DNA from 4 places in the Centipeda dianae genome. Region 2 is predicted to be linked to each of the others. Evidence: riboswitches for the same ligand, from Rfam matches in the RefSeq annotation. Region 2 holds a riboswitch; each other region holds the start of a gene.
What was found. Region 2 has a riboswitch for cobalamin ahead of nikB (nickel ABC transporter permease). Riboswitches for the same ligand answer to the same signal wherever they lie in the genome.
Positions count from the first base shown of each region.

Region 1: another riboswitch for cobalamin. It lies ahead of QU667_RS08005 (ABC transporter substrate-binding protein); the one in region 2 lies ahead of nikB (nickel ABC transporter permease).
Region 3: another riboswitch for cobalamin. It lies ahead of QU667_RS00150 (TonB-dependent receptor plug domain-containing protein); the one in region 2 lies ahead of nikB (nickel ABC transporter permease).
Region 4: another riboswitch for cobalamin. It lies ahead of QU667_RS07740 (sirohydrochlorin cobaltochelatase); the one in region 2 lies ahead of nikB (nickel ABC transporter permease).

Region 1 is NZ_CP128650.1:1,618,945-1,626,419, forward strand. Features, by position in the region: gene QU667_RS07995 (TonB-dependent receptor) at 1-1,382, opposite strand, end outside; gene QU667_RS08000 (TonB-dependent receptor) at 1,498-3,621, opposite strand; gene QU667_RS08005 (ABC transporter substrate-binding protein) at 3,649-4,722, opposite strand; cobalamin riboswitch at 4,890-5,074, opposite strand; gene QU667_RS08010 (autotransporter outer membrane beta-barrel domain-containing protein) at 5,486-7,475, shown strand, end outside.
Region 2 is NZ_CP128650.1:1,181,588-1,189,062, reverse strand. Features, by position in the region: gene purD (phosphoribosylamine--glycine ligase) at 1-899, shown strand, start outside; gene QU667_RS05800 (MATE family efflux transporter) at 1,056-2,393, shown strand; cobalamin riboswitch at 2,511-2,743, shown strand; gene nikB (nickel ABC transporter permease) at 2,853-3,797, shown strand; gene nikC (nickel transporter permease) at 3,794-4,606, shown strand; gene QU667_RS05785 (ABC transporter substrate-binding protein) at 4,620-6,188, shown strand; gene QU667_RS05780 (ABC transporter ATP-binding protein) at 6,207-7,004, shown strand; gene QU667_RS05775 (ABC transporter ATP-binding protein) at 6,985-7,475, shown strand, end outside.
Region 3 is NZ_CP128650.1:26,543-34,017, forward strand. Features, by position in the region: gene QU667_RS00140 (deoxycytidylate deaminase) at 1-372, opposite strand, end outside; cobalamin riboswitch at 1,639-1,827, shown strand; gene QU667_RS00150 (TonB-dependent receptor plug domain-containing protein) at 2,146-4,560, shown strand; gene QU667_RS00155 (ABC transporter substrate-binding protein) at 4,634-5,650, shown strand; gene QU667_RS00160 (FecCD family ABC transporter permease) at 5,654-6,709, shown strand; gene QU667_RS00165 (ABC transporter ATP-binding protein) at 6,711-7,475, shown strand, end outside.
Region 4 is NZ_CP128650.1:1,568,286-1,575,760, reverse strand. Features, by position in the region: gene QU667_RS07780 (cell division protein SepF) at 1-390, shown strand, start outside; gene proC (pyrroline-5-carboxylate reductase) at 396-1,208, shown strand; gene QU667_RS07770 (YlmH family RNA-binding protein) at 1,208-2,002, shown strand; gene QU667_RS07765 (DivIVA domain-containing protein) at 2,032-2,571, shown strand; gene lspA (signal peptidase II) at 2,577-3,029, shown strand; gene QU667_RS07755 (RluA family pseudouridine synthase) at 3,032-3,940, shown strand; gene pyrR (bifunctional pyr operon transcriptional regulator/uracil phosphoribosyltransferase PyrR) at 3,953-4,501, shown strand; gene sigH (RNA polymerase sporulation sigma factor SigH) at 4,580-5,389, shown strand; cobalamin riboswitch at 5,494-5,680, shown strand; gene QU667_RS07740 (sirohydrochlorin cobaltochelatase) at 5,795-6,826, shown strand; gene QU667_RS07735 (Gfo/Idh/MocA family protein) at 6,986-7,475, shown strand, end outside.

The DNA of each region.
Region 1 (7,475 bases), 440 kb from region 2:
GACACAATACCCCTATAAAGCCTATGATTCTCAAACTTCGACCGGTCATACGTCCATGTTGTCAGCAAGTTGTGTCTGCCGTATGCCTTGCCAAGCTGGAGCTGCATACCGTAGTTCTCCATACGGAAAAACCAATGCTTTTCACTGCGTCCGACATAGTGCTGACGCACCCACGCATCCCATGCAGGTGTATTCGGCGAAATGTGCGGGTCACGCGCATCTCCCGCACCGAACGCTCCCCAGTAGCGCTCATGCTGATTGTAAATGCGGACAAAGCTCTCCATGCCGTTATCGCGATGGAACACATACGTCACATCATTGTTGTTCTTGTTATATGCATTGTATGCACCTGTCGCCGCCCATGTGTAGCGCAGATTGCGGAAACCCGGATTGTCCGTTTCACCTCGTTTTTTATACGTCTTCCAATCCGTAATGATACGATTCCAGTCCGTCGGGTTGAAGTATCTGTGCTCCGGTGCGGTCATCGGATAGTCGTCATCGCCCTGCATATGGTTATGAGAGAAATAAAGTGCATGATTCTTGTCAAAGTCATAGTCGACGCGAATATTGGCAGCCTGATCCTTATAGCCCGTATTCAGCCAGCGATAGGTATTCCCGCTCAGACCGTCCTTGTATTTCGCATCCCCACTCATCTCACGGCTGAGTGAAACGAAATATTTGAGACGATTCGCATCGAGAGCTCCGGAATAGGTAAACTTATAATTATGACGATTCCACGAACCCGTCGATATATCGAGCGTTCCCTGCGGCTGCCCTTCGCCCTTGCGTGTGATGATATTGATAACGCCGCCCGTCGCATCCGAACCGTAGATGGATGCGCCCGGGCCCTTGATGACCTCGATCTGTTCGACACCGTTCATATTGATGATCTGGTTGATGTCGAGCATCGCTTTCGTGCCGTCTTCCGTCCATGGTTGCAGTACATTGGCCGCCGAGTTGTCCACGCGGCGTCCGTCCACAAGCACAACGACACGATCATCGCCGTTGATGCTCAGAATGCTGTGCGTGTCTTCGATTCCCATCTCGCCGCCGCGGTAGCCGGGCTTACGCACGAGTACACCGGGGACTGTTTTCAGCGCATCACTGAGTTGGTTAAAATGACGCTTCTCAAGCGTCTCCCGATCAATGACATTCACGTCGCCGCCCGTGCGGTAGTAGGACTGTTCCGTGATAACATTGCCAAACGGATCTTTGAGTTCACCTGCGACCTCGATATCCTTCGTTTCATATGAAATTGACGAATCGGTCTCCTCGATGGATTCACGCGCAGAAATCTCCTGTGCGTGAACATTCACCCCCCCGTACAGGACAGATGACAAGAGAACGCCAAGCGCCGCACCCTCACGAATCTTCTTGCTCATTTGCTGACTCTCCTTTGACAAAACACCAATGAATACATCGACACATCATCGAAACAATGTCCAAGTACAGGGACACTCCCGTACGCGTATTCTGTTTCTGATATGACAGTACTTCTTAGAAATCATACGCCAGAGACAGTACCAGACTGCGCGGACCATGCATCGAGACCGATTCCGCAACGGCATCCTGAACAACCCAATACTCTCTGTTCAGTACATTAAATACGTTGAGCCCCACGCGCAGCGCATCTCCATTCGCAAATGTATGTTTGTACTGCGCCCCAAGATCCAGTCGCCACCATCCCGGTACATGCTTGCTGGCAAGCGGATTCATAGGTGCCTTGCTATTCGCCACCATACGTCCCGTCAGTGACCATTCCGCATTCATCTGATATTCGGTGGAGAGTGTGAAATTCCATTTTGGAATTCCCGCAATCGTCCTACCGTCATTTTTTCCACCCTTTTGCTTGGCGTTCAGGTACATTATCCCGCCAAGGAGATTGAGTTTTGGCGTTACGTGTCCGAATACCGTCACTTGTCCCCCTTGATTTTTTTGTCGGCCGTTATAGCCATACCGATTATTCGCATCCACATGGAGATTTTCCTGCTCCACGGAAAAAATGCTGAAGCTCCCGCCCAGACGCTTGGCATCCCATTTCACGCCAAGCTCGTATTGCTCGGTGGTCTGTGGCGGCAGATATTCTCCCCTGTTGGCATATCGTCTGCCCACCTTTCTTCCCCTGCCGAGACTTTCCATGTAGTTGGCATACACCTTCACATGGGGGTTCAGCGCATACATCAGTCCGAAATTTGGACTATACTTGGAGCTGTCATTTTTTCCCTGTGAAACAACCTGATGACGAAGGCCGAGCAAAAAAGACCATTTGTCATCATCGGTGACGATGCGATCGACAAAACTGATTCCCTTCATGACCTTATCGTCGTCATCATCATGATACCCCCAATTCGGTGCCTTGGGCGGGATCATCTTATCAAACGAGGATTTGTCGTAAATATTCCCCTTGTAAGGAGGAAGCAGATCATCATAGTAATCCGTATCATACTCAATCCATTCCTCGCCCTCCAACCGATCCGCGCTCAGCACAATATCGTGATGCATCTGACCGGTATCGGCTTTCAGACGAACACCCCCGGCATACCCGCGAAAGGTTCTGTTCTCCCGAATCATCTCCACATAGGTTATAAAATTCCCCTTCTCATCGGTCAGCCTTGGATAGTACGCCATGATCACGGGATCCCACTCATCGGTATGATACCCGCACTTAAAAAACAGTTCTGCCGAGGGATTGAGCTGCTGCGCCAGAGAAAACGTCACAATATCGTTGGCATGGCTGTATTCTCCCCACGAAGGCTGAAAGTTTGCATCCCCCTGCGGCGGTTTTGGCAGAGAATGACCACCCAGTCGGATTCCTGTCTGACATCCTTTGTGGCGCACCTCCCGATGTCCGACCAAAAGCTGCGCAGAAGTTTTCTCTCCCCGATAATCGACATTGACAAAAGCATTGTTTTCCTTATATTTTTCATTTCGGAATCGCGTTGCTCCATCCTCGATGCCGATATTGGCCCGAACGCCCCACTCCTTGTCCTTCCCGAAGCGTGTCCCGAGATCCAGTTCATGAGCAAAATGGCTCTTCCCGGAAAAGGTTTCCCGGAAGACGATCTTCGTCTCATCTTCCGCAACTTTCGGAACGAGATTCACGGTGCCGGCCGCACTGGCAGAGTAACTACCGATCCCGTTCACCAACGTATTTGGCCCTGAGATGATCTCCACCCTGTCCACGAAATTGGTTGGAATCGACGAAGGGGAGAGCATCCCCGGCACGCCATTGATGTAATAGTCCTGCGAACGCAGACGATAGCCGCGAATATGCACATCATTATAGGTATTGTCGCCGTCAGAGGTCACCGTGGGATCCAACGTAAGCACCTCAAGGAGCGTATTTCCGGAGGAGCGATTCATGTCAATGGACTTTTGCGAAAGGCTCATCACATTAAACGGTACATCCATAAAGTCTGCCTTGCCAATAATGCCCAAATTGTTCTTGCGTACAATTTGCCCGCCATGGAAAATTTCGTCCTTATAATTGCCATACACAAAAACATCCGGCAGAGAATACGAATCCTTATTCTCAGCGGCTGCGCCATATACGACCGGCAGATGGACGGACCCTGCAAGCAGAATACTGAGGAGAACGGCTCTTTTTTTCATGAGAATCATCCTTTCCAACATTCATGGAGATACATATTATTCTAGGTTCGATATGACCTTTGAACCGCCCCCCTTGGTTTCCATATCGCATTCAATGTCCGGATACAGACCTTTTGCAAACAGGCAAAGCCCCTTTGCTGTGCGCAGCCCGGGCATATACATATACTCCACAGGAATTGGGTAGACGCGGTTTTCCCGCACGGCTTTGAGCGAACGGTATTCCGGATGATGCATCAACTGATCTGCAAAAGAAGCCGTATGCTCATCAAAATATTCCACAAAGATAACATCCGGATCTAAGACCAATAAAGTCTCCGCGTCGCGAAACTGCACATCTGTCGCCATACGAGCACCGAGTGTGTGCAGAAAATCACCGACAAGCCAACGCGCATTATAGTTGATCACATATTTTGATGGTGAGCCTTCCAGAACGATGACACGATCCTGCCTTTTCCCCGCTGTTTGTTCCCGTATCTGCCCAATCTGAGCGGAGATGTCTGCTGCAATCGCCTCAGCTCTCTCCGGACAGCCAAACACGATACCAACATCACGTATGTAGCGGAGTTCTTTTTCGATGGTCTGTTTCTCTCCGGTATTTGATGTCACAGGAATATAGGTAGCTACACCACGTTTGTGCCACCATTCTGTCGATCGGAGTCTCCGCTCAGAAAATGCGGATTGCCGTGCGAAAATCAGATCCGGTTCCGCGGCCAGAATCATTTCCAAACTTACTCTCTCCGGAGCAATTTCCTGTATTTTGGCAAATTCCTCCGGATACCGCTCCTGTAAATCAGTCGTATGCGGAGGCTCCATACAGGCTAATACGATGCGATCTGCCAATCCCAACGCCAAGAGGATTTCAATGTTGTTCCAATCCATCACCACAATCCGCTGCGGTTCACGCGTGATGACCAACATCTCCTGCTGTCCTCGTGAGTTATAGGTCTGCACACTGCGCACCGTCGTCTGTCTCTCCGGCAGAACATCATGAATCGGTAAAGATGTTGTTGTAAATTCACGTAAAATAAAGATCGTGCAAAATATCACAGCGAAAAGAAAAAACAATATCCCAAGATCCGATATGTGCTTGTATCTGCGACATCGACACATCAGATCATACGCCTCTCCTTCTGCCTGATCCCCATTACCTTTTTCTCGTTATGCTTTCGAGCAAAAGATGCACACACCATGTAACAAAAAAAGCCTTCTTGCTCTCCGGCAAAAAGGCACACGAAACACACAAAGATAATCGCGCCTTCCTGTCTCTCGCAGGGACGATACAGCGTTCCAATCGGGCAGTTCTTCTGGCTCTGCTTCCTCGTCTTCCCCGCCTTCCCGGTTTCCCAGTGACATATTGAGGTCGACTCTGCATTACAGCTGCGGGACAGCGCAGGTCTTGCACCTGCTTCTCTATTCAGGAAACACGGATAAATTCAGCACCGCCGTCTTAGCACATCTTTTCCGCCCTGCCATCGTCAACAAATCCTCCACATAGCCCTACTATGCGTCCGGTTTGTTTCCTTGGCAGGACAAAAAATCTGTACCAATACGACGGACTTCATTTTATCAGTGATTCCTTGAGCGCAATGCGCACCCGATTGGCAAAATATTGAATTATATTTTTATTTCAAAAAGATAAGCCTAGATTATCATACTGTTAATACACTGTCAAGTTGAATTGTGATGCAACAATACAATCAAAAACCTCATTTATTCTACTTTCTCGATTGCCGATATGTCGTCATTTTTCTTTTGCATAATTTTTTAACGAAAATTTATTTTACAATAAAAAAAGCAGATGTTATAATAGCCGACGATTATGTTGCTTGGATGAAATGCGGTGTTTCGTCCCGATGATGAAGGAGGAATAATTATGGCGTATTGGAAGATGCTCGGCAGGAGAAACAAAAAGAACATGGTTCTTGCCTCTATGCTGGCGGTAAGTGTCCTATCGAGTGCGACGGTATGCGCGGCGAAAACGATTGAGAAACATACGAACGGCAAAGCCTACGGCCGTACGATGCACGACGACCAAAAAGAAGTATGGAATGAGGATGTCACGGTCAACGTCTCCGGCAATGGGGGCGGCCAGTGGTACAACAATGTGACGGGGCTGTACCTCTTGGAGGGCGCAGATCTCACGATCAACGGCGACTTGAAAATGGTGGTGAAAAACAAAAATCCGGCCACGCGGGGCAAATCATCGTCCACCTCGGACATCGCACATTACTATATGAGCGGCATCTATGCGGGTTACGGCGGGTACTCGTACGGTGAGCAGCACGGGGATACAAAATGCACAATCAACGGCAACGTGGATATGGACATTGTAGGCGTGGCGCTCCAAGCCAATAAGGACGGATACATCACCGTGCGCGGCGGCAAGATCGTCACGCACGCACTCACCACATCCGATACCTATGCGATGCTTGCCGAGGAGGGCTCGGTGTTCATGAATACCGGTGCCGATGGGAAGACTCCGGGGACAGCAGACGTGGATGTCTATGGCAACCTCGGGGTGCTGCACAAAAACTATGGCATCGACCCCAATCCGGACGCACACGGCTCTTTCGTCTCCATTGGTCTGACCACGGCAAAGTCGAAGCTGACCGGCGGTGTGCTCAACGAGTTCGCTGAAAACGGACAGAACAAACATCACGCCGGTGTCGATATGTACCTGAAGAACGGTGCCGTCTGGAACAATCAGTGGATCGGCGCGGAACGCGTGGCGGCTCCCAACCGGGCGGACAAAAACACCTATCTCTACACAGGAAGCAAGGTGAGGAACCTTGTCGGCGGGGCGTCGGAGGCGGAGCGCGGACACATCCACCAAAAAGACACGCGCCCCATTACCGTAGATAACTACAGCGGTCATGAGGCGGTGCATTATGGTCGTGCGGCGGACGGCAGTCTCGTCGGAGGGAATTTCGTCGTCAACCATGCCGCCGCAGGTTCGCAGGTGACGCTCTCCGCACAGAATCCGACCATCGGCAAGAGCCTGAACGAGGAGGAATACAAGGCGGAAGTGGAGAAAAGCTTGCAGGCACTCGCAGGCAAGCTCTCTTATACGGGCTATGTCAACGGAGAGCGGAACCTGAGAGGAATCGCGGCAGTGGAGGGCGGTCTGGTCGCCCCGGCGGCAAAGATGCAGCTCGATTATCAAGCCGCCGACGGGCAGGCAAAGCTGTCGTCACCGATCTTCGAAAAGGAGACACCGCTGGTACGCGGTGCAAAGAGCGCGATGCTGGCTTCTTCCGTCTTTTGGGCGGGAAACAATAACGACCTGCGCCGCCGCATGGGCGATCTGCGTCTGGGAAGCGAAGAAAACGGCATCTGGGTGAAATATCTGGGCGGCAAGACGGGGGTTGAGGACGAGCATCTCAATCTCAGGCAGAACTACCATATTACACAGCTCGGATACGATCGAAAGGTGAAGGACTGGACGACCGGCATTGCACTGGAGTACGGAACATCCAGTGCATCCTACGGCAACGGCTCAGGGAAGGGACGACTGAGCGGCATCGCACTCTACGGGAGTATGCAGAAAGACGACGGGCAGTACCTCGACATCATCGGGAAAGGCACGCATCTGAACAATGAATACAGTGCCTACACCGACAGCGGCTACCGCATGGATGGCGACTACGGAACGCACGGGTTCTCCCTGAGCATGGAATATGGGAAAAAACTTCCTGAAAAGAACGGATTCTACGTCGAGCCGAGTGTAGAACTGACCTATGGTCATTTGGAAGGGGCGGACTACGATGCGCCGACCAATGTTGCAGGAAAGAAAATACGCGTTCAACAGGATGCATTTAACAGCACGGTCGGCAGGATTGGCATTGGGGTTGGCACTGACACGC
Region 2 (7,475 bases):
ACGAGGCAGAACCCGCGCGCGCGTATATTCGTAAAGAGGGCGCACCAATCGTTGTCAAGGCGGACGGACTTGCTGCGGGGAAGGGTGTCATCGTTGCCATGACGGAGCGTGAGGCTCTTGAGGCTGTAGATGCGATCATGGAGGGGAGTTCCTTCGGAGATGCTGGTGCACGCATCGTCATCGAGGAGTTTATGGAGGGGGAGGAAGCGTCGTTGCTTGCTTTCACCGACGGGAAGATCATTCGTCCCATGATCAGTGCGCAGGATCATAAGCGAGCTCTTGATGGAGATAGAGGCCCCAATACGGGCGGCATGGGTACCTATGCGCCCGCACCTGTTATGACGCACGAGATGATCGAACGCGCAACGGAGGAGATCCTAAAACCGACGATTGCCGCTATGGCAAACGAAGGCAGAGTCTACCGCGGCTGTCTTTATCTCGGTCTGATGATTACGAAGGACGGCCCAAAGGTAGTCGAATTCAATGCACGTTTTGGCGATCCTGAAACGCAGGTCGTCCTGCCGCTCCTCGATGGGGATCTCGTTCAGATCATGCGTGCCTGTTCTGAGGGTACACTGGCGGATGTCCCAATTCATTGGAAGAGCGGGGCGGCCGTCTGTGTGGTTCTCGCGGCAGGTGGATATCCCACATCCTATGAAAAAGGGGATGAAATTTTTGGGATCACAGATGCTGAGGCAATGGGCGCGCTCGTGTTCCATGCGGGTACGGCGGAGCAGGATGGTAAAATTGTCACGAATGGCGGTCGTGTACTCGGCGTAGTTGGCATGGGAGAGAGCATCGCATCTGCGGTAAAAAAATCCTACGCGGCAGTTGAAAAAATATCCTTCAGGAATGCGTATCATCGCAAGGACATTGCGCATCGTGCGCTTCATCGCTGATGATTTCAAAATCGGGGATGCCGTTATCTTTCGGTTCCCCGATTTTTTGTGTTTACCGCCGATTTGTCCAGTCATATTCACATATCATTGACAAGAATTATCATTCTGTGGTAGTTTGTTGAATTGGAATATGGGGATAAATAGGGAGATGATGTGATGCTGACATCCTACGATAAAAGTTACCTGCGGATCGGACTGCCTGCCGCACTTGAGGGTGTCCTCATGATTTTTCTGAGCAATGCAGACATTATCATGGTCGGAACATTGGGAACAGCTGCGATTGCTGCCGTCAGCATCTTTACGCAGCCGCGCATGATGCTCCTCACCGTTGCACGCTCTGTTGCCGCAGCGGTGACCATATTGATTGCGGAACGTTTCGGACGGGATCAACACAATACATACGGCGATATTCTCAAAAAGACAATGGTCTTGGTCATTGTTTTCTTGGGACTTGCACACATCGGCTTCTTTATCTGTCTCGATTCCATTCTTCTCTGGATGGGAGCGCAGCAGGACTATCTCGCCGATGCAATGACCTATGGACTTTGGACACTTCCTGCCGTCTTTCTTACGTCCGTCACCACACTCATGCAGGCGGTGATGTTTGGACGCGGAGAATCCATGCGTGTTCTGTCCATCAATATACAGGGCAACGTCGTTAACGTTGTGCTTAACGCACTTCTGATCTTTGGGCTTGGACCATTTCCGGCACTTGGGGTGCTTGGTGCAGCGCTCGGAACGGTGGGCGGAGCTGTATGGTCATTGATTTTGACCGTACAGATCTTGTACACGTGGGGAATATTCAGTCAGGGGAATTATCGTTTAACACGAGAATACCTCAGCGAATTTCTCGGCGTATTCGGCGGCATCTTCAGTGAGCAGGGCTTTGAGCGCATCGGTATGGTCGTCTATACGCGCATGGTTGCCGAACTCGGAACGATCCCATACGCTGTACACGCGATTGCGATGAATTTCTGCGATTTCTATTATAGTTTTTGCAATGGTATGGGAAAGGCAAGCACGGTTCTCGCAGGACACAATCGTGACATACATAAGCAGGATGAGTGGAGATGCTATCTCTGGAGGGGAATGCGTTGGAGCTTGATTTTTTCCGCTGCGGCATTTCTCATAACCTTTCTTCTGCGTGAGGAGATCTTTGGTATCTATGCTCACGATTCGGCCCTTATGCCTCTTGGCAGTTTGATTATCGCATACGTCGCCATTGTGAGTTTTCCGGAGGCATATCAGATGGTCTGCGCCGGAATTCTGCGCGCCAGTGGAAAAACAACACAGGTAGCAGCATATTCCTTTGTGAGTATTACGGTGCTTCGACCCATCATCACGTATATATTCCTTTACGAACTCAATATGGGACTTGAGGGAGCATGGATGTCGCTGGTTTTGGATCAGACCATGCGTGCTGCCTGTGCCGCCCTTCTTCTACGCAGAGTATATCAGACGAAGAATGACAATGGTTCATTGCACCTATGCTGAAAATGAATGAAAACAGCTTTGAAAGGACTTATTGACTAGCCCAACAAAATAATCTGAAATAAATGTCTTGACAAGTATATCTGATATGGATATACTACGTTAAGATGTATTAAAAACTGAATAAAATACGTTGCGAGTGTCAACAGGAAATCTCCTGTGTGAGACATCTGTTGTGCGATAAGAGGAAAATGGGTGCGATGCCCATGCTGTCCCGCAGCCGTAAATAGGGAGTGTTCTTCCACAGGCGCAGAGCCTGTGCCTGTAAAGTCACTGGGAGTAAGAAATCTCGGGAAGGCGGAAGAACACGCTGATCTATGAGCCGGAAAGCCTGCTCGCAATAAGATTCATTGATGGACTCACGAGAGATGGGGAGATGGATGCTAAAGTTTTTGTATGCATTTCACCGTCTTCCTCTTTTGAGGCAGACGTTTTTTATTTTCTGTAAAAGGAGTTGGGGAGTTGAGTGCAAAAGCAATCTTGATGCGTCTGGTGCAAATGGTCATCACATTATTGGGCGTCAGTTTTTTGACGTTCAGTCTGACCTTTATTGCCCCGGGCGATCCTGTGGATGCAATCCTCGAAACAGGAGATACCATTGTATCCCAGGAAACCATTGAGCAGACGAGGCACGAGTTGGGGTTGGATCGACCGTTTCACGAACAGTATTTTAGCTGGCTGAGCGGTGTTGTCCATGGAGATATGGGACGCTCCTACTCGGCAAAGATGCCCGTGCAGGAAAAACTCCTGCAGAATCTTCCGGGTACCCTCCTTCTGGCGGGGACAGCCGTTATCATGATGCTGCTGATCTCACTGCCTGCGGGGGTCATATCGGCAATCTACCGCAACCGGCTTCCGGATCAGATCATCCGATGCTTTACTTTTCTCGGGGTTTCCATGCCGAGCTTCTGGGTCGGGCTTATCCTGCTCTATGTGTTCGGGCTGAAATTGGGGTTGTTTCCGATTGCGGGCGGCGAGGTTTCCTTTGATCGTATGGTACTTCCCGCATTTACACTGGCTATCCTGCTCTCATCCAAGTACACTCGTCAGGTGCGTACGGCAGTGCTCGAAGAACTTGGACAGGACTATGTCACGGGACTCAAGGCGCGCGGTATGTCCATGTCACGGATTCTCCTGCGTCACGTTCTGCCAAATGCCTTCCTGCCACTCATCACCTTACTTGGTCTTGCGATTGGCTGGCTGCTCGGCGGCGTTGCCGTCATTGAGATCGTATTCTCGTGGCCCGGCATCGGACGTGTCGCCGTTCGTGCGATTGAGATGCGTGACTATCCACTCCTCCAGGGATTTGTCCTGTGGATTGCAACGCTCTACATGTTTGTCAATCTGATCGTTGATATATCCTACAACTATCTTGATCCAAGACTCAGAAAGGGGGCGAAGTCATGACGCGGGATCAACTGCTCTTTCGTCTATATACGGGAATTATCCTGTTGATCGTGCTCGTCGCCATCTGTGCTCCCTTGATTTCACCATACGATCCGTATACGTCGCAGATTCAGAACTCGCTTCTTCCGCCTTCTGCCGAACATTATTTCGGCACGGATAAGCTGGGACGTGACATCTTTACACGCATCCTCTATGGCGCACGTATCTCCATTACAATGGCTCTGATCGTTGTCGTTATTTCCGGTGGAATGGGTACATTGATCGGTGTTATCTCTGCATACATCGGCGGCAAGGTGGACAACGTTATCATGCGCCTTACCGATGTGTTTCTTGCCTTCCCGGGCATTGTCCTTGCGATTGCAATCGCAGGTGTGCTCGGCGGCAGTGCAGTCAACGCAGTCCTCGCCGTCGTCATCGTCGGATGGACGAAATATGCACGTCTTGCCCGCAGTCTGACACTCAAGGTCAAGCAGCAGGACTATCTGTCTGCAGCAATTACCAGCGGGACACGTCCGATTGATATGATTCGCCGACATATTCTGCCGAATATCATTCCGATCATCATCGTTACAGCGGCACTTGATATCGGCGCACTGATGATGGAGCTCGCGGGGCTCTCCTTCCTCGGGTTTGGGGCACAGCCGCCGACACCGGAATGGGGGCTCATGCTGAACGAGGGACGGCAGCTGATTCAGACAGCGCCGTGGCTTATGATTTTCCCGGGACTTGCGATTGCATCCGTAGTCGCAGTCTTTAATCTCTGGGGAGATAGTTTGCGGGACATCATGGATCCGCGCAAGGCAAATTAAAGGAGGAAAACAGATGGGTAAACTCAAACGATGGGTGGGCGTACTGCTGACCGGCTGTATGACCGCAGCACTTCTTACGGGATGCGGCGGCGGAAGTCAGTCCGCAGGGGACAAGACGACACTCAAGGTCGGTGTAACGAACTTTGCGGACACGCTTGAGCCGACCGAGAACTACTTCAGCTGGGTTGTTATGCGTTACGGCATGGGGGAGACGCTCGTCAAGTTCGACGAGAAGATGAACCCAACACCATGGCTTGCCGAGAGTTGGAAGATCGGCGATGACAAGCTGACATGGACGTTCAAGATTCGTGACAACGTCAAGTTCTCGAACGGTAAACCGCTGACGGCAGAGGCAGTCAAAGCCTCCCTTGAGCGTTCGTTCAAGAAGAACAATCGCGCAGAGACGTTCTTCAAGTACACAGAGATGAAGGCGGATGGTCAAACGTTGACCATTAAGACGGAAAAGCCGTCGCCGAGTATGCCGGGATTCCTTGCTGACCCGCTGTTCCTTATCGTCGATGTGTCGAGTGAAGGGGAGCGTGATTTCGCCAAGCAGGGGCCCATCTGCACAGGTCCCTATGTCTGTGAATCCTTCGTGAAGGAAAAAGCAGTCATGAAAAAGAACCCGAACTATTGGGATGGGGAAGTTCCGTATGAGACGGTCGAAATTCCGTCCATTGATGATCCGAATACGCGTGCGATGGCGCTCCAGTCGGGCGAAGTCGATATGGCTGTTAACATTGCGGCGGGCGATATTGGACTTTTCAATGACAATGCGAAATTCCACATCGACCGTATTTCATCTCTGCGTACCGTTCTCGCACGCATCAATACGAAGGGGGTTCTCGGCGACCCGAAGGTACGCGCAGCGTTTATCTCCATGACGGATCGTAAGGCATATAACGAGGTCATCCTGAAGGGAACCTTTATTCCGGGCAAGGCTCCGGTTCCGCCGTCCCTCGACTATGGTTTCGATCAGCTGACCGATCCGAATGCCTACAATGTGGATCGTGCAAATAAGCTCCTCGATGAGGCAGGGTGGAAGGATACCGACGGAGATGGCATCCGCGATAAGGACGGCAAGCCACTGTCTGTTGACTTTATCATCTACAACAGCCGTGCAGAGCTTCCGATCTACGCAGAGGCAGTGCAGGCAGATGCCAAGAAGGTCGGCATTGATGTCAAGATCAAGCCGGTGGACTACAACCTGCTTGACAAGATCGGTATCAGCGGCGATTATGACCTGCTGATTTCGAACATTACTACGGCAAACACGGGTGATCCTGAGATTTATCTCAACTGGTATTGGCGTACGAATGTAAACGGAGATAACCCGCAGAACGGCTCCGGCTACAGTAATCCTGCGTACGATGCGAAGTGCGCGGAACTTGCCGTCGAGTTTGATCCTGCAAAGCGCCGTCAGATCATGATCGATATGCAGCAGATCCTGCTCAACGATGCAGCAGGGCTGTTCCTTGGCTATCCGGAGACGAACATCGTCAGCTCGACAAAGATCACAGGTGCCATCATGCACCCGGCGGACTACTATTGGATCACGAACAAGATCAAGCCCGCGAACTGATAAGGAGGAGATGCCCGAATGTTGATTGAGGTGCGAGGACTTAAAATCGCATACGAAGGCACGGAAATGGTGCACGGTGTGGACTTCACTCTTAAAGATGGTGAGGTTCTGACCATTGTCGGCGAAAGCGGCAGCGGCAAGACCACCGTCATTCGGGCGATGCTTGGCTGTCTGCCTCATGTCGGCAGGGTCACGGCGGGGGAGATCCTCTATGACGGGAAAGACATGACGAAGTGCAGTGCCGAGGAATGGCGTCACGTCAGCGGAAAAACCGCTGCCATGATCTTTCAAGACAGTGGCAGCATGATGGATCCGATTCGTACGATTGGTGAACAGTTTGTCGAGTACATCCGGACGCATGATTCGATTGGAGCAAAGGAGGCTGCAGCACAGGCACAGGATATGCTTGCGCGTATGCACCTTTCGGACCCAAAGAATGTGATGAAGAGCTTTCCGTTCGAACTTTCCGGCGGTATGCGTCAGCGTGTCGGTGTCGCGATGGCGATGTTCTTCAAGCCTACACTTCTGCTTGCCGATGAACCGACCTCGGCATTGGATGTAACAACACAAGCACAGGTCGTCAACGAAATGATGGATATTTGCAAAAAGGACGGTACGTCCATTATTATGGTGACGCACAATCTCGGTGTAGCTGCCTATATGTCGGATCAGATCATGGTCATGCAGAACGGCAATGTGGTCGAACATGGTACTGCCGAGGAAATCATTGAGCACGCACAGAAGGACTATACCAAGAAACTTCTGCGTGCCGTACCGCAGATTGGAGGAGAACGTTATGAGTCAGTCGGCGCGTGAGGAGATCCTGCGCATCGAGCATATCACCAAACGCTTCCCCCTTGAGGACGGCAAGGTGCTTACGGCATGTAACGATGTGACATTTCCTGTATATCGCGGGGAGATTCTCGGCATTGTCGGAGAAAGTGGCTGTGGCAAGAGTACGCTGGTGCGTACGCTCATGCAGCTGCATAAGCCGTCGGAGGGACAGATTTTCTTCAAGGAGAAGGAAATCACATCTCTAACGGGGGAAGATTCCCGCAATATGCGACGCAACATTCAGATGGTGTTTCAGGATCCGACAACATCCTTTAACCCGAAGATGAAGATCAAGGACATCATCTGTGAGCCCCTTCGGAACTTCGGACTCCTCAAAGGGAGCGCACGGGACAAAGCAGCCGAGCTGCTGCGGCTCGTTGATCTGCCCGAGGAATTTGCCGAACGCTATCCTGCAAATATGAGCGGGGGACAGCGTCAGCGCGTCGGAATTGC
Region 3 (7,475 bases), 1.2 Mb from region 2:
CTCGCTCACGGCGTATTTGTCCGAGAGGTAGACAACCTCGCGGATGCCGCTCTGGATGATTGCCTTGCAGCATTCGTTGCACGGGAAGAGCGACACGTAGATACGACAGCCCTTCAGTGACGTACTTGCGTTGAGGATGGCGTTGAGTTCGGCGTGCACAACATAGGGATATTTCTGCTCCGTGAATTCCCCCGTCCGTCCCCACGGGTACTCGCGGTCGTCGCAGCCGTTCGGCATACCGTTGTAGCCGACACCGACGATGTGCTTGTCCTCGTTGACGATGCACGCGCCGACCTGCGTGTGTGGATCCTTGCTGCGGTAGGCGGAGAAGATCGCAACGCCCATGAAGTATTCGTCCCAAGAGATAATCATGCTACTCTCCTTGCACTACATACATTTGTTTGATATAATGAAATAAGGCACTGCCAGTAACGGTAGGCGGCTAATCTTGCCCCTTTCAAATACGAAGGGGGGTGATGGTATGGGTATCTATGAGATGTTTGTGTTTCTCATTCTGCTCATTGCCTTGATCCTCGCGATCAAGTTCTAAACAAGAAAAATCCGCCGCACGCTTCCAACATGTAGGCGGATTATTCCAACTCTGAGGGGCGGCCGCCCATCGGCAGTGCCCTTTTTCTATGCTTATTTTACTTCAATTCGCGCAGTTCGTCAAGGCTTGCACTGCATACACGCGTTTGCTATAATGAGAAAAGGCACTGATAGGCGCAGTGGCAACTCAGCCCCCGAAAGGGGGGATCTGCATGGAGACCTACGAGTTCTTGACGTTTCTCGTTGTGTTTACCGTCTTAGTCTTATCCGTTAAACGATAAATGAGAAAGCCCCGCCTTGCGCTCCAAACTGCAGACGGGGAACTTCTCGCGTGTATAAGGGGCAACCGCTGAGCGGCAGTGCCCTTTTTCTATGCTTATTTTACTTCAATTCGAGCAGTTCGTCAAGGCTTGCACTGCATACATTTGTTTGCTATAATGAGAAAAGGCACTGATAGGCGCAGTGGCAACTCAGCCCCCGAAAGGGGGGATCTGCATGGAGACCTACGAGTTCTTGACGTTTCTCGTTGTGTTCACCATCTTAGTCTTATCCGTTAAACGATAAATGAGAAAGCCCCGCCTTGCGCTCCAAATCGTAGGCGGGGTAATCTCTGCTATAACATTGGGGGCAACCGCTGAGCGGCAGTGCCCTTTTTCTATGCTTATTTTACTTCAATTCGCGCAGTTCGTCAAGGCTTGCACTGCATACATTTGTTTGCTATAATGAGAAAAGGCACTGCTATCAAAAACGGTAGGCGGCTAATCTCGCCCCCGAAAGGGGGAATACACATGGATACCTATGAGTTCCTATCATTTCTCGTAGTATATACCATACTGATTCTGTCAGTAAAAAGATAAATGAGAAAACCCGCCTTGCGTCTCCAAACAATAGGCGGGGATTCTCTCCGGTTATATAGGGGGCGGCCGCCCATCGGCAGTGCCCTTTTTCTATGCTTATTTTACTTCAATTCGCGCAGTTCGTCAAGCATCTGACGCTCTTCCCACCTCTGTTCAAAAATTGAGAAGAAATCTCTGTTAATATAGGATTGACAAAACATGAAATATAAAATAGAATGATGTCAATTTGTATAAAACTATATAGAAAACAGGTGCCCGTGAGGGCTTAATAGGGAATTTGGTACAAGCCAAAGCGGTCCCGCCACTGTGAGGAGGAGCAGAGCTGCATGGGAGAAGTCCCGTCACTGAGGAGCGATCCTTGGGAAGGCGCAGCCGAGCGAGGAATCCGAGCCAGGAGAACTGCCTGTTTTGCGCGACCTGTAAGGAATCGCTGATAAAATGAAGTCTGTCAGATTGGTGTAGATTTTTTGTCTGAACAAGGAGATAAACCGGACGCATAGCCAAAGCTATGTGGAGGATTTGTCGACACAGTGCAGGCAAAAAAGATACGTCAAGATGGCATGGCTGAATTTATCAGTGCTTCCGGTAATCCACGAGCGATGGGGAGGGGAGCCGATACCGTGGCAACGCGGCGGCTTTCTTTGTGTGGGAAGCCTTTTTTTATGCAGTCGGTCAGCAATGCCGGAGGGTGTTGCATGGGATGGAAGGGCTATGCCCGATCAAGGAGGAAATGACGAATATGAAGAAGAGACATCTTACGCTTGCAGTCCTCGCAGGGCTCTTGTCCACGGGGGGGGGGCAGACCTCTGTCTATGCGGGACATGATGAGAATCTGCAGTCCTACACGATTGATAATATCGTGGTCGAGGCGGAGCAGACGATCAACCAGTTCGGCGACACGGTGACAGAGCAGTCCTACTACCGCACGGGCGGCGATGTGAAGGTCATCACGCGCGAGGAGATCGAGAAGCGTCACTACACGGATCTCACCGAGGCGATCAAGCGTATCCCGGGCGTGACGTTCCAGAACCCCGGCTATCGCGGCGGCGAGTACGGGTACCAGACCTATAACAACGGCGTGCTTATCAACGGCGACTCGCGTGTCGTCATCCTCATCGACGGGCGGCGCGTGGACAACCTCACGAGCACCCGCTTTAACAGTCGGAGCACCTCGGGCAGCAAGTCCACAGGGGTCAACCTCGACCAGATGCTCGGCATCGAGAGCGTGGACAAGATCGAGGTCATCAAGGGACCCGGCGCATCCGTCTATGGACCGGACGCGACGGGAGGTGTCATCAACATCATCACGCGCAAGGGCGCAGTCGAGCAGAAGGGGACGCTCGATCTTTCCACAGGCTCGTGGCACAAGCACAACTATGCGCTCACCCTCTCGGGTGCGCTGCAGGACGATCCGACCTTCCACTATTTCGGCACGGTGACAAAGACGATGAGCGGTGATACGGAGTATGTGGACGGCGAGACGGGCAGGACAGGTACGCTCGGCGGCTCGCGTTGGAAGGAAGAGGCGGTCAACATCCGTCTCGACAAGGATCTCGGCAAGGAGCAGAGCATCAAGCTCTGGTACAACTACAAGGCAGGCAAGGATGGCTACCCGATCTCGACGCCGCGTCTCAAATACTGGAATCAGGACGACTGGGAGCGTATTATCTTTGCAGCTGCCGTTGGCAAGCTGAACAGCAGTAATCAATTGGTCGGCGATCCCGCATTCGGTGACGCAGACAACCCGGGTTACGCGAACCTATATGCACTTGATGGCAAGGTATACAACTCGTTCAGTCGGTTTAAGAATAATGACTGGGAGCTGAAGTGGACATTCGACAAGGACAATGGTATGGAGAGTTTTGTTCGCCTCTATTACCAGAATCATCGCTACTCCTCTCGTGATAAATACAGATGGTCACTTAGTGATGACCCCGCCGCAGACTATCAGGCACGCTTTCCGGGCGGTGCGACGGCTGCCGAGCTGAAACAGTGGATTCGTGAAAATCTCGCACCATTCCCGGGCGGCGATCCGGCGAAGGTGCAGGAATGGCTGGAGAAGACCGACGGTACAGCCACAGAGCCGACGGGATGGCAGAAAGAACGTAATCAGGGCGTTCAAGTGCAGTATGCGCGAGCAATCGGCAAGAACGATGTTATTGCGAGCCTAACCTATGATCGTGCTAAGACTGTTGAAAAATACTATAGCCGGCGTACAAGAAAATATGTGGAATCTACAACGAGCCGTAACACGGTGATCGGCTATGTGCAGGACAAGATCCACATCACGCCGAACTGGGACCTGACCCCGGCGCTCCGCTATACTTACTACTCGGATTATGATTACACGGGCAATGCCGGATTCAAGGGAAAAGGAAAATCCCATCTCATCACACCTGTGCTCAATACGGAGTATCTGATCGATGATACGCTCAGCGTATATGGCGGTTGGACACAGATCTATCGTCCCGTGCGGCAGGGAGACTATACGACACTGCACGGCATCTACAAGACGCCGCTCGAAAATGAGCGTGGTGATGTGTGGACGCTTGGCGTACGCAAGGAGTTCTCGCAGCATTCCGCCCTTGCAGTTCATTATGACTGGACGCGGATGTCGAACGCGATTGCATCGTTCCCCATCTGGGATGCGTCGATTCCTGGTTATGACTACACGGCAGTCAATGCCCGCGAGGACAAGACGTCCTTTAACATCACGTTTGACCACGCCTTTGACAAGCACGTCACAATGAGTGCATCCTACTCGCATATGGATGATAAATGGCAGGTCAAGAGCGGCTGGAATGTCGATCCGAGCTGGGGGCTTAACGGCGAGGACGACATCAACACACAGATGAACCGCCTCCGCCCGCAGAACCACTATGCGCTCAACCTTTCCTATGAGAATCAGAAGCTCTATACGGGACTGCTGATGAACTGGTACACGGGGAACAACCTGAGAGCCTTTACGGATCGCCAGTTCCTCGTCCTTGACTGGAACATCAACTACAGCTTTACGCCCGATCTGACGGGATATATCACCGTCAACAACCTCACGAACGAGGCATATCAGACCTCCTATAGCTCCTACAACGGACTTGGCTCCTCCACCATGCCTGCGCGCAGTGTGATGGTCGGCGCTCGCTACACGTTCTAATTGTTCGGAAATGAAAGGACGCAAGACATTCTTCCCAAAGGATGCCTTGCGTCTCTTTCTTGTAGGAGGAAGGATGAAACTTTCATATATATTGCTCATCGTCCTCGCTCTCCTGTGCGCGGCGTGCAGTCCGGTCGTCAAGGTGCATGAGAATGAGCGTCGTCCCGCGATGCCGGCGCAGGCGGATGCGGCGTATACGCCCGTTACGATTGAGAACATCGACGAGAAGGGAGCACCGGTCTCTCAGCTCTACGAGCAGCCGCCGCAGCGCGTCGTCGCCGTCTGGCAGAACTCCATCGAGACGCTTCTCGCGCTCGGTGTGGGGGATCGGATCATTGCGGGGATGGGCGTGCCGAATGTGAAGTACATCCGTCCCGAATACCGCGCGGCATACGAGGCGATTCCCTACACGAGCCTTGAAAATCTGGACGTGGAGACCATTCTCATGATGCAGCCCGATCTCATCGTCGGCTGGTCGTCCACCTTCTCACCGAAGGTGCTGCGGAGTGCGGCATTTTGGCAGGGGCGCGGCGTGCACACCTACATCGCGCCGTCCTCCGCGCGTGCGGTGAGGACCAAGACCATCGCGCAGGAGTATGCGGACATCCAAAGTCTCGGGCGCATCTTCGGGCGGGAGGAACGCGCCGATGCACTCGTGGGCGAGATGGAGCATGAAATCGCGTTTGTCGCGGAAAAGACCGCAGGCATGGAGCAGCGTCCGCGCGCCCTCGTCATCGAGCTCATGGGCAAGGAGATCCGCTCGTACGGGAAGGACACACTCGCGGGCGATATGCTCCGCGCACTCGGTGCGGAACATCTGGCGGCGGACGGGCAGAGCCTCAGTATGGAGGAGCTGATCGAGCTGAATCCCGATGCGCTCTTTCTCATTGTCATCGAGGACGACTATGGGAATGAGGATGCAATCCTCGCACGGCTCTATGAGAACCCTGCGCTGCGCTCGCTCTCCTGTGTGCAGCAGCGCCGCATCTACACCGTGCCGCTCTATGCCGTCTACAGTGCGGGCATTCGCGCCTACGACGGCATAACGATATTCGCACATGGGCTGTATCCTGAGATCTATGGAGAATAATCTATGCAAGCATTCTTTTCGCGTGCGGGGCTCGCACTGCTCTGTATCCTGCTCACCGCACTCCTCATTGTCGCTCTTTTCTGGGCGCTCTCGATCGGGACGGTCGATCTGCCGCCCGCCGTCATTGCCGCCGCCGTCCTCGACCAGATACAGAGCGGTACACCCATCGACATGGCGGGCAAAGGCCCCGTGCATGACATCGTATGGCTGCTGCGTTTGCCGCGCCTCCTGCTCGCCGCCATCATCGGCGCGGGGCTTGCCACCTGCGGTGTCGTCATGCAGGCGATTGTAAAGAACCCGCTCGCCGATCCGTACATCCTCGGCATCTCGGCAGGCGCATCCCTCGGCGCGACCTCCGCTGTCCTCCTCGGCATCGGTGCGGCGTTCGGGGAGAATGCCGTCGGCATCGCTGCATTCCTCGGTGCGTTCGCCGTCTCCGTCGGTGTCCTCTTTATCGCGAACATTGGCGGACGTGCAAACGCGATGAAGCTGCTGCTCGGCGGCATGGCACTCAGTGCCGTGTGCAGCGCATTTTCGAGTTTCATCGTCTATTTTGCCAACGATAAGGAGGGCATTCAGACCATCACCTACTGGATGATGGGCAGTCTGGCGGGGGCGAAATGGGAGCACATGGCGCTCATCGGCGGCATTGTCGCGCTCGCCGTTCTCTTTTTCTGGTCGCAGAGCCGCATCCTCAACCTCATGCTCCTCGGCGATGCGTCCGCAATCACGCTCGGCACGGATCTCCATCCCTATCGGCAGGCGTATCTCATCGTCAGTGCGCTTGTGGTGGGGTTCGCCGTCTTTGCGGCGGGCATGATCGGCTTCGTCGGGCTGGTCGTTCCCCATGTCGTGCGGATGCTCGTCGGCACCGACCACAAGCGGCTCGTACCGGTCTCCGCTCTGGTGGGGGCGATCTTCCTCGTCGTTGCGGACGGGCTGTGCCGCGTCCTCATCCCGCACACGGAGCTGCCCATCGGCATCCTCATTTCACTCGTCGGTGCGCCCGCATTCATCTATCTCATGGTGAAGCGTACCTATGGATTCGGAGGGCAGTGATATGGAGATATTGGCGGAAGCGGTAAAACTCTTCATCGGGGACAAGGAGATTCTGAAGGGGCTGGATTTTCATCTGAAACCGAAGGAATTTCTCGGCATCATCGGCCCGAACGGCAGCGGCAAGAGTATGTTCCTCAAATGTCTTTACCGCGTGCAGAAACCGACGGCGGGCAGCATCACACTGAACGGGCGTGCGCTCGATGAGCTGAGCTATCGGGAGTCTGCGCTGCAGCTCTCCGTGGTGGCGCAGCATAATTTCTACAGCTTCGACTTCAGCGTGATGGAGGTCGTGCTCATGGGGCGCTCCCCGCACAAGCGCCTGCTCGACCGTGATAACGCAGCGGACTACGAGATCGCGCGCCGTGCGCTCCGTACGGTCGGCATGGAGGAGTGTGCGGAGCGCAGCTTCGCCAGTCTCTCGGGCGGCGAGCAGCAGCGCGTCATCCTCGCGCGTGCGCTCACGCAGGAGGCGGAGTGCATGATCCTCGACGAGCCGACGAACCATCTGGACATCAAGTACCAGTTGCAGATCATGGACATTGTAAAGGGACTGGATCTCACCGTCGTCTCTGCGATCCACGACCTCAACATCGCCGCGCTCTACTGCGACCGCCTCATCGCCATCCAAAAGGGGCGTGTCGTGGGGCTCGGTACACCGCATGAGCTGCTCACAGAGGAGTTCATACACGCGCTCTACGAGGTGCGTGCAAAGGTGGAGACCGCAGAGGACGGGCGTATCTATATTCGGTATCTGCCGCAGTACCAT
Region 4 (7,475 bases), 390 kb from region 2:
GCAAAGAACCGTACGGAGACAGGGCCGAAGGCATCCTCCTTTGCGGAGTTTCCGCATACATCCGGGGCGGCAGGGGCGGCACCGATTGACAATGTGATTGCGGCGTACCGCATGAATGTCATCGTCATTGAGCCGCAGTCGTTTGATGATGCCCAACAGGTAGCGGTCAATCTCCAGAAGAAAAAGCCTGTCGTGCTCAATTTCGAAAAAACGGAGAAGGCTGTGGCGAGCCGCATCATAGATTTTATCAGCGGTACGACGTATGCGCTGAACGGTGACATCAAGAAGATCAGCAACAACGTCTTTCTCTGTGCGCCGCATAATGTCAACGTCAGTTACTCTGAGGAGGAACACCGACTCGGGGATGATATGTCGTTTACGAACAGGTAATGGCCATGCGTGACGATATTCAGATCGGAATTATAGGCGGCGGAGCGATGGCGGAGGCACTGATTGCGGGGCTGGTGCAGACGGGAACGGTTTCGCCCTCCTGTATCAGCGTATCGGAGCACAAGGCAATGCGCTGCGATGCACTCACGCAAAAATACGGTGTACGCGCACAGGTCGGGGCAGAATCCTTTCTGCCCCGTATTGACGTGCTCATCCTCGCTGTCAAACCCGCCGCCGCGGCGGCGGCGATGTGCGAGACGGCGCCGCTGCTCAAGAAGAACGCGCTCGTTCTCTCGATTGTTGCGGGGCTTTCCCTTGCGACAATCGAGGAGTCATATCCCGTACATCCTGTGATTCGGGTGATGCCGAATACGCCGCTTGCCGTGGGTGCGGGAATGTCTGCCTATGCGTGCGGGCGATGTGCGGATGCGGATGCATCCGATCTGGCGGAACTGCTGCTCGGGGCGGCGGGACGCACCGTGCGGGTGCATGAGTGCGATCTCGATGCCGTGACAGGGCTGTCGGGCAGCGGGCCTGCCTATGCCTTTCTCGTCCTCGAAGCACTCATCGAAGGCGGTGTTGCGGCGGGGCTGAAACGGGAGACGGCAAGTGTTCTTGCGGGGCAGACCCTCCTCGGCGCGGCACAGATGGCACTCGCGTCGGCGCATTCCCCCGCAGATCTGAGGGCTGCGGTGACAAGTCCTGCGGGGACGACTGCCGCCGGGCTGCGCGTTCTTGAACGTGCGGGGATGCGTGCGGCGTTCATGGATGCTGTTCTGGCGGCGACGGAGCGTTCGAAAGAATTGGGGAGAAGGTAATGGCAGCACAGCAGAAGGAGCGGATTCTCCGCTTTTATCGTGGAACAGAAGGGGAGGAAACGGCGGTACGCCTTCTCGATCTCACAGAGGCGACCGTAAAGACGGTGAAATTCCGTATCAGTCCCTTCCTCGATCCTTACGGACAGGAAATCGCGGAGACCATCTGTGCGGCGTATGATGAGGTGCAGCTTGACTTTGACGGCGGCTATGTGGGGGCGGAACGTCAGCGTGCCATGCTGCGTCACAGGGATTTTGCGGGGAAGCCTGACGGCTTTGCCATCGCCTGTGTGGAGGCGGTGTGGAACGGACAGTTTGCACGGCTCACGCACCGCGATGTACTCGGTGCGGTCATGGGACTTGGCATCGAGCGCGAGCTGATCGGAGATATTCTCCCCGCAGCCGATACGGCAAAGATTATCTGCGATGTGAAAATTGCGGATTTCCTTGTGAACAATTTGACGATGATCGGTGCGGTTGGGGTCAAAACATCACCTTCGAATCTCGCGGAAATTGCCTCGCGCGAAGAACGTACGAAGGAGATCCGTGCTACGGTTGCCTCGCTGCGCCTTGATTCCATCGTCGCGGCGGGATTTGGCATCTCGCGCAGCCGTGCGGCGGAGGATATTGCGGCGGACAAGGTGAAGCTGAACTGGCAGAGTGCGGCGAGCGCGTCCAAGACGATCAAGGAGGGGGATGTGCTCTCCATGCGCGGACGCGGACGTGTCGAGGTGACGGAGGTGCGCGGGCAGACGAAGAAGGGACGCACGGTCGTCGTACTGAACCGGTTCTTTTGAGGAAAGGCGGGAGCAGAGTGCTGACACCGATGGATATACATGCGAAGGAGTTCGGAAAGAGCTTTCGCGGATTTGATGAGACGGAGGTCAATGATTTTCTGAATGAAGTCATGCAGGCGTATGCTGAAGTGATTGACGAGAGAGATCGGCTGCGTGCGGATCTGGGGCGGGCAGAGACGACCATCGAGGACTTTCGGCGAATCGAACAGAGTATGCGCGAAACGCTTGTGGTGGCTCAGAAAACCTCTGAGGAGATGACAACAAGCGCGAAGCGAAATGCCGATCTCATGCTTGAAACGGCGGCACGGGAGGCGCAGAACATCCATCGTGAGGCAACGCTCAAGGCAAAGGCACAGATGGATGAGGCGGCAGACAAGCTGCGCTCCATTGTGTCGGAGTACGAGCGCCTTGTGCGTGAGAAGCATAAATTTCTGCGCCGCATGAAGGGAAACGTGCAGGCGGAGCTTGCACTGATCGAGGATGCGATTGCGGAGATGCCCGATGTGGCGGCGGAGAAAAGTACGACACGTGAAAGTGCCGGGGATGAGAAACAGCAGGAGGATATTTGAGAGCGATGAGCGGACGCGTAACAGCCGCATTCTCTTTTTTGGGGATTTTGCTGGTTGACCAGTTGGTCAAATATTGCATTGAACTGACGATGCTGCCGGGCGAGTCGATTCCGGTCGCGGGTTCTTTTTTTCATATCACGTTCGTGCTCAATCCCGGGGCGGCATTTGGGATCTTCCGTGACCAGCAGTGGCTCTTTCTTGTCACGGCAGTCGTGTTCTTCGGCGCATTCCTTGTGTACTATGACCGTCTGCGGCGCAGCGGCACCCTCATTCACTATGGCAGCGTTGCCCTTGCAGCGGGTGCGGTGAGCAATCTGATCGACCGCATCCGTCTCGGACATGTTGTGGATTTCTTTGATTTTCGTGTCTGGCCTGTGTTCAATGTAGCGGATATTGCCATTGTCCTCGGCACGAGTGCGGTTCTCTGGGCTCTCTTTGTACAGAGAAGGGAAATTTGATGATGAGCACAGCATTCACGGCTGACCGCGCGGACGAGCGATTGGATCTGTGCCTTGTGCGGCAGCTGCCCGATCTCTCGCGCAGCTATGCACAGCGTCTCATTGCGGACGGACAGGTCACGGTAGATGGCGCGGAGCGCAAGGCAAACTATAAGTTGCGCGGCGGTGAGACGGTCGTGTGTACCGTTCCGCCTGCTGAGGAGACGAAGATCTGTGCGGAGGACATCCCGCTTGACATTCTCTATGAGGATGCGGACATCATCGTCGTCAACAAGGCACGCGGCATGGTGGTTCACCCTGCTGCCGGCATCTATACGGGAACGCTGGTCAATGCACTGCTGTGGCACTGCCGTGATCTTTCGGGGATTAACGGCGCTCTGCGTCCCGGGATCGTACACCGTCTCGACAAGGATACATCGGGGGTGATGGTCGCGGCGAAAAACGATATGGCGCATCACTATCTCGCACGTCAGATTCGGGACAAGGATGCGCGGCGGGAGTACCGTGCCATCGTGTACGGCAACATCGTCCCGCGCGCAGGGATCATTACGGGCGACATCGGGCGGCATCCGACCGACCGTAAGAAAATGGCGATTGTGCGGGAAAACGGAAAGCCCGCGACGACACATTTCGAGGTGCTTGAGCGGTTCGGTGACTATACCTATGTTGTTTGCCGTCTGGAGACGGGACGCACACATCAGATCCGTGTACACATGACGAGCATCGGACATCCGCTCGTCGGCGACCCGAAGTATACGGCGAAGAAGAATCCCTTTGCGATCACGGGACAGGCGCTGCACTCGCTGACGCTCCGTCTCGCACATCCGCGCACGGGGGAAGAAATGGTGTTTGCCGCACCGCTTCCGGCGGATATGGAGGAGATTCTGTGCACATTGCGCACAAGTTCATAAGGAGATGACGGTATGACAGAGTTTCGGGAAAAGGCGGTTCTCATGGATGGGGACGGGATACGGCGTGCACTCATGCGCATTTCACACGAGATTGTGGAGAAGAACAAGGGGACGGAGAATCTTGTGCTCGTTGGCATACGCACGCGCGGTGTGACGATTGCTGCGCGCATCGGTGCGGAAATTGCACGCATTGAGCAGCGGCAGCTGCCATGCGGTGTGCTTGACATCACGCTCTACCGCGATGATCTCAACGAACTGTCCTATCAGCCCATCGTCCATCCGACGGAGATGCCCTTGGACATCACGGGCAAGACGGTCGTGCTTGTGGACGATGTGCTCTATACGGGGCGCACGATCCGCGCAGCGATGAACGCACTTCTCGACATCGGTCGTCCGCGCATGATCCAACTCGCCGTGCTCATCGACCGTGGGCATCGGGAACTGCCCATTCGCGCGGACTTCGTCGGCAAGAATGTTCCGACCGCCGCACTTGAGGATGTGTCCGTTCTGCTTCATGACAACGATGCGGAGGAGAAAGTCGTCATTCGTGAGCGCCTTTGAACGCGGGGGATCTTGACGAAGCTTTTGCAACAGGGGTATAATATTAAAGGATCATAGGACATTTGTAGGAGCAATCGTATGATTTTTTACGGCGAGAAGCAAACGTCTGTGTTGGATGAGGAGCAGGCAGAATCGGATGATCTTGAGTCCGTCGAACTGGATGCGGAAACAGGTGAGGCGGAGGAGGCGGCTGCAGAGAACAGCATCTATGACGGCTGTTCCGACGAGGAGCTGCTCGCGCACATCCGCTCCTGCGACGGCGACGAGGCACTCGACTACCTTATCAACAAGTACCGTAATTTCGTGCGCTCCAAAGCACGCTCCTACTTTCTCATCGGCGCAGACCGCGAGGACATTGTGCAGGAGGGCATGATCGGCTTCTTCAAGGCGATCCGTGACTATCGCGAGGACAAACTCTCGTCGTTCCGTGCCTTCGCCGAGCTCTGCGTGACACGCCAGATCATCACGGCGATCAAGACGGCGACGCGGCAGAAACACATCCCGCTGAACTCTTACGTTTCCCTCAACAAGCCCATCTATGATGAGGACTCTGACCGCACCCTGCTCGACGTGCTGTCGGGCGCACGCATCAGCGACCCCGAGGAGCTGGTCATCAGTCATGAGGAGTTCATCGACATTGAACAGAAGATGGAGGAGATTCTGAGCGACCTTGAGTGGCGCGTGCTCATGAGTTACCTTGACGGCAAATCGTATCAGGAGATCGCTGTCGATCTGCACCGGCAGGTGAAATCCATCGACAACGCGCTCCAACGCGTCAAGCGAAAGCTCGAAAAATACATGGAGTCGCGCGGCGACGATCTCGACATCGGTACGGTCTATCGTGGACTTACCACAATCAATCGTACGGTGCGTACGCCGGAGGAATAGGGGCTCCTTTTTTCTGCAACAGAATACATATCGAACGGGCTGCGAAATAAAGGTGTGAAACGATTGACAATCTGTGTATAACGATGTATTCTATGTATAGTTTTATAAATGAATGGGAGACAGGTGCAGCGCAGTAGCGCGTGCTTAATAGAGAAGCCGGACGAGCCGGCGCGGTCCCGCCACTGTGAGGGGAGCGAACCTGCAAGGATGCCACTGGGAGGATGTCCTCTTGGGAAGGCGCAGGGGAGCGATGAACCGAGCCAGGAGAACTGCCTGTCTGACAATCCACCGTGTGCCGAAGGCACAGACCTGCGAGCGACAGGAAGGGGATTCGTGAAGATGATTCACGAGGCTTTCTTGCTCCTGCAGGAAAGCCTTTCTTTATATTTTTTGGGAGGAATTCGGATGAAGAATTGGAAGAAAATGCTGGTTGCGTCGCTTGCCTGCTCGGCGGTCCTTGGCTTTTCCTACAGCCCGGCGGAGGCGTCGTATGAGCTCAATCCCGAGGTCAAGACGGTGACACCCGCACTCATGGAGGCATCGGAAATCGGTGTTCTGAAGTATGAGAACCCGCAGATGGCGAACTACACGAATAAGGATGCCATCGTTGTGACGAGCTTTGGCACGACGTTCAAGGAGACGCGTGAGAAGACGATCGAGGCAACGGTGGATGCAATCAAGGCGGCGCATCCGGGCGTGAAGGTTGTGACGGCGTTTACATCTCACATCATTATTGACCGCATTGCAAAGAACGAGGGCAAGAAGTACCCAACGCCCGAGGAGGCGCTCACACAGCTCAAGGCGGACGGCTACTCGCGTGTGGCGCTCGTCTCTCTCGATGTCATCCCGGGCATGGAGTACTCCTACGTCAAGGCCGTGTTCCATGAGTACAAGGAGCAGTTCAAGACGATGACCTGTGGCACGTCGCTCATGTACTGGCAGGGGCAGGAGGAGCAGCCGGATGATGTGATCGAATTCCTCCAGGCGGTCTCCAGCCAGTTCCCGAAGATGGGGAAGGATGAGGCGCTGCTCCTGATGGCGCACGGCACGCCGCACGTCTCCAACGCATACTATGCCGTCATTCAGGCGAAGCTGGACGCACTTGGGTATAAGAACGTCTATGTCTATACGGTCGAGGGGTGGCCGAGCCTCGAGGATGTCATTCCGAAGCTCAAGGCGAATAAGGTTAAGAATGTGACGCTCATGCCGATCATGATGGTTGCGGGCGATCATGCGCACAACGACATGGCAGGAAAAGATGCGGACTCGCACAAGAGTGTTCTCGAGAGCGAGGGCTACAAGGTGGATGCCTATCTCCACGGGATTGGTGAGAACAAGATGATCCGCGATATGTATGTGGAGCGTGCCGACGACGCATGGGATGCGCTGCAGGGAAATAAGGGTGCGGACGCAGATCATATCAAGATGATGAAGTAAGAGCGGTTCGTATCCGTACTTTGTGCGGTGAAGGGTTTGCTGCGGAAGTGTTTCACTTCTGCGGCAGACCCTTTTCTTTGTACGCATACCCTGCTATAATAGGGAGCAGTGTTTATAGTGTGGGGTACGGAAGTCCCGCATGACAAGGAGAACAGAGAGATGAAGATAGCGGTTGTCGGTACGGGAATGATTGCGCGGGAAGCTCTTACTGCCCTGCGTCAGGTAGAGGATGTTGAGGTCGTCGCCATCTGTGCGCGCCCGCAGAGCCGTGCAAAGGCGCAGGAACTGGCGCGGGAGTTCGATGTACCGCAGGTGGCGACGGACTACGGTGCGATGCTCGCGGCGCACGAGGCGGACTTTGTCTATCTCGGCATTGTCAACAGCGTACATTTCGACTATGCACGGCAGGCAATTGCGGCGGGTTGGCATGTCATTGTGGAGAAGCCGTTTGCTTCAACGCTTGCGGAGACAGAGGAGCTGATTGCGCGTGCGCGCGCGGCAGACTGCTATCTGTTTGAGGCGATGACTCCACTCTTTTTGCCGAATTATTTCGGCATCTTGGAGGCACTTCCGCGCCTTGGGCTCATCCGCATGGTACAGGCGAATTTCTCGCAGTACTCCAGCCGTTACGAACGCTATCTTGCACGCG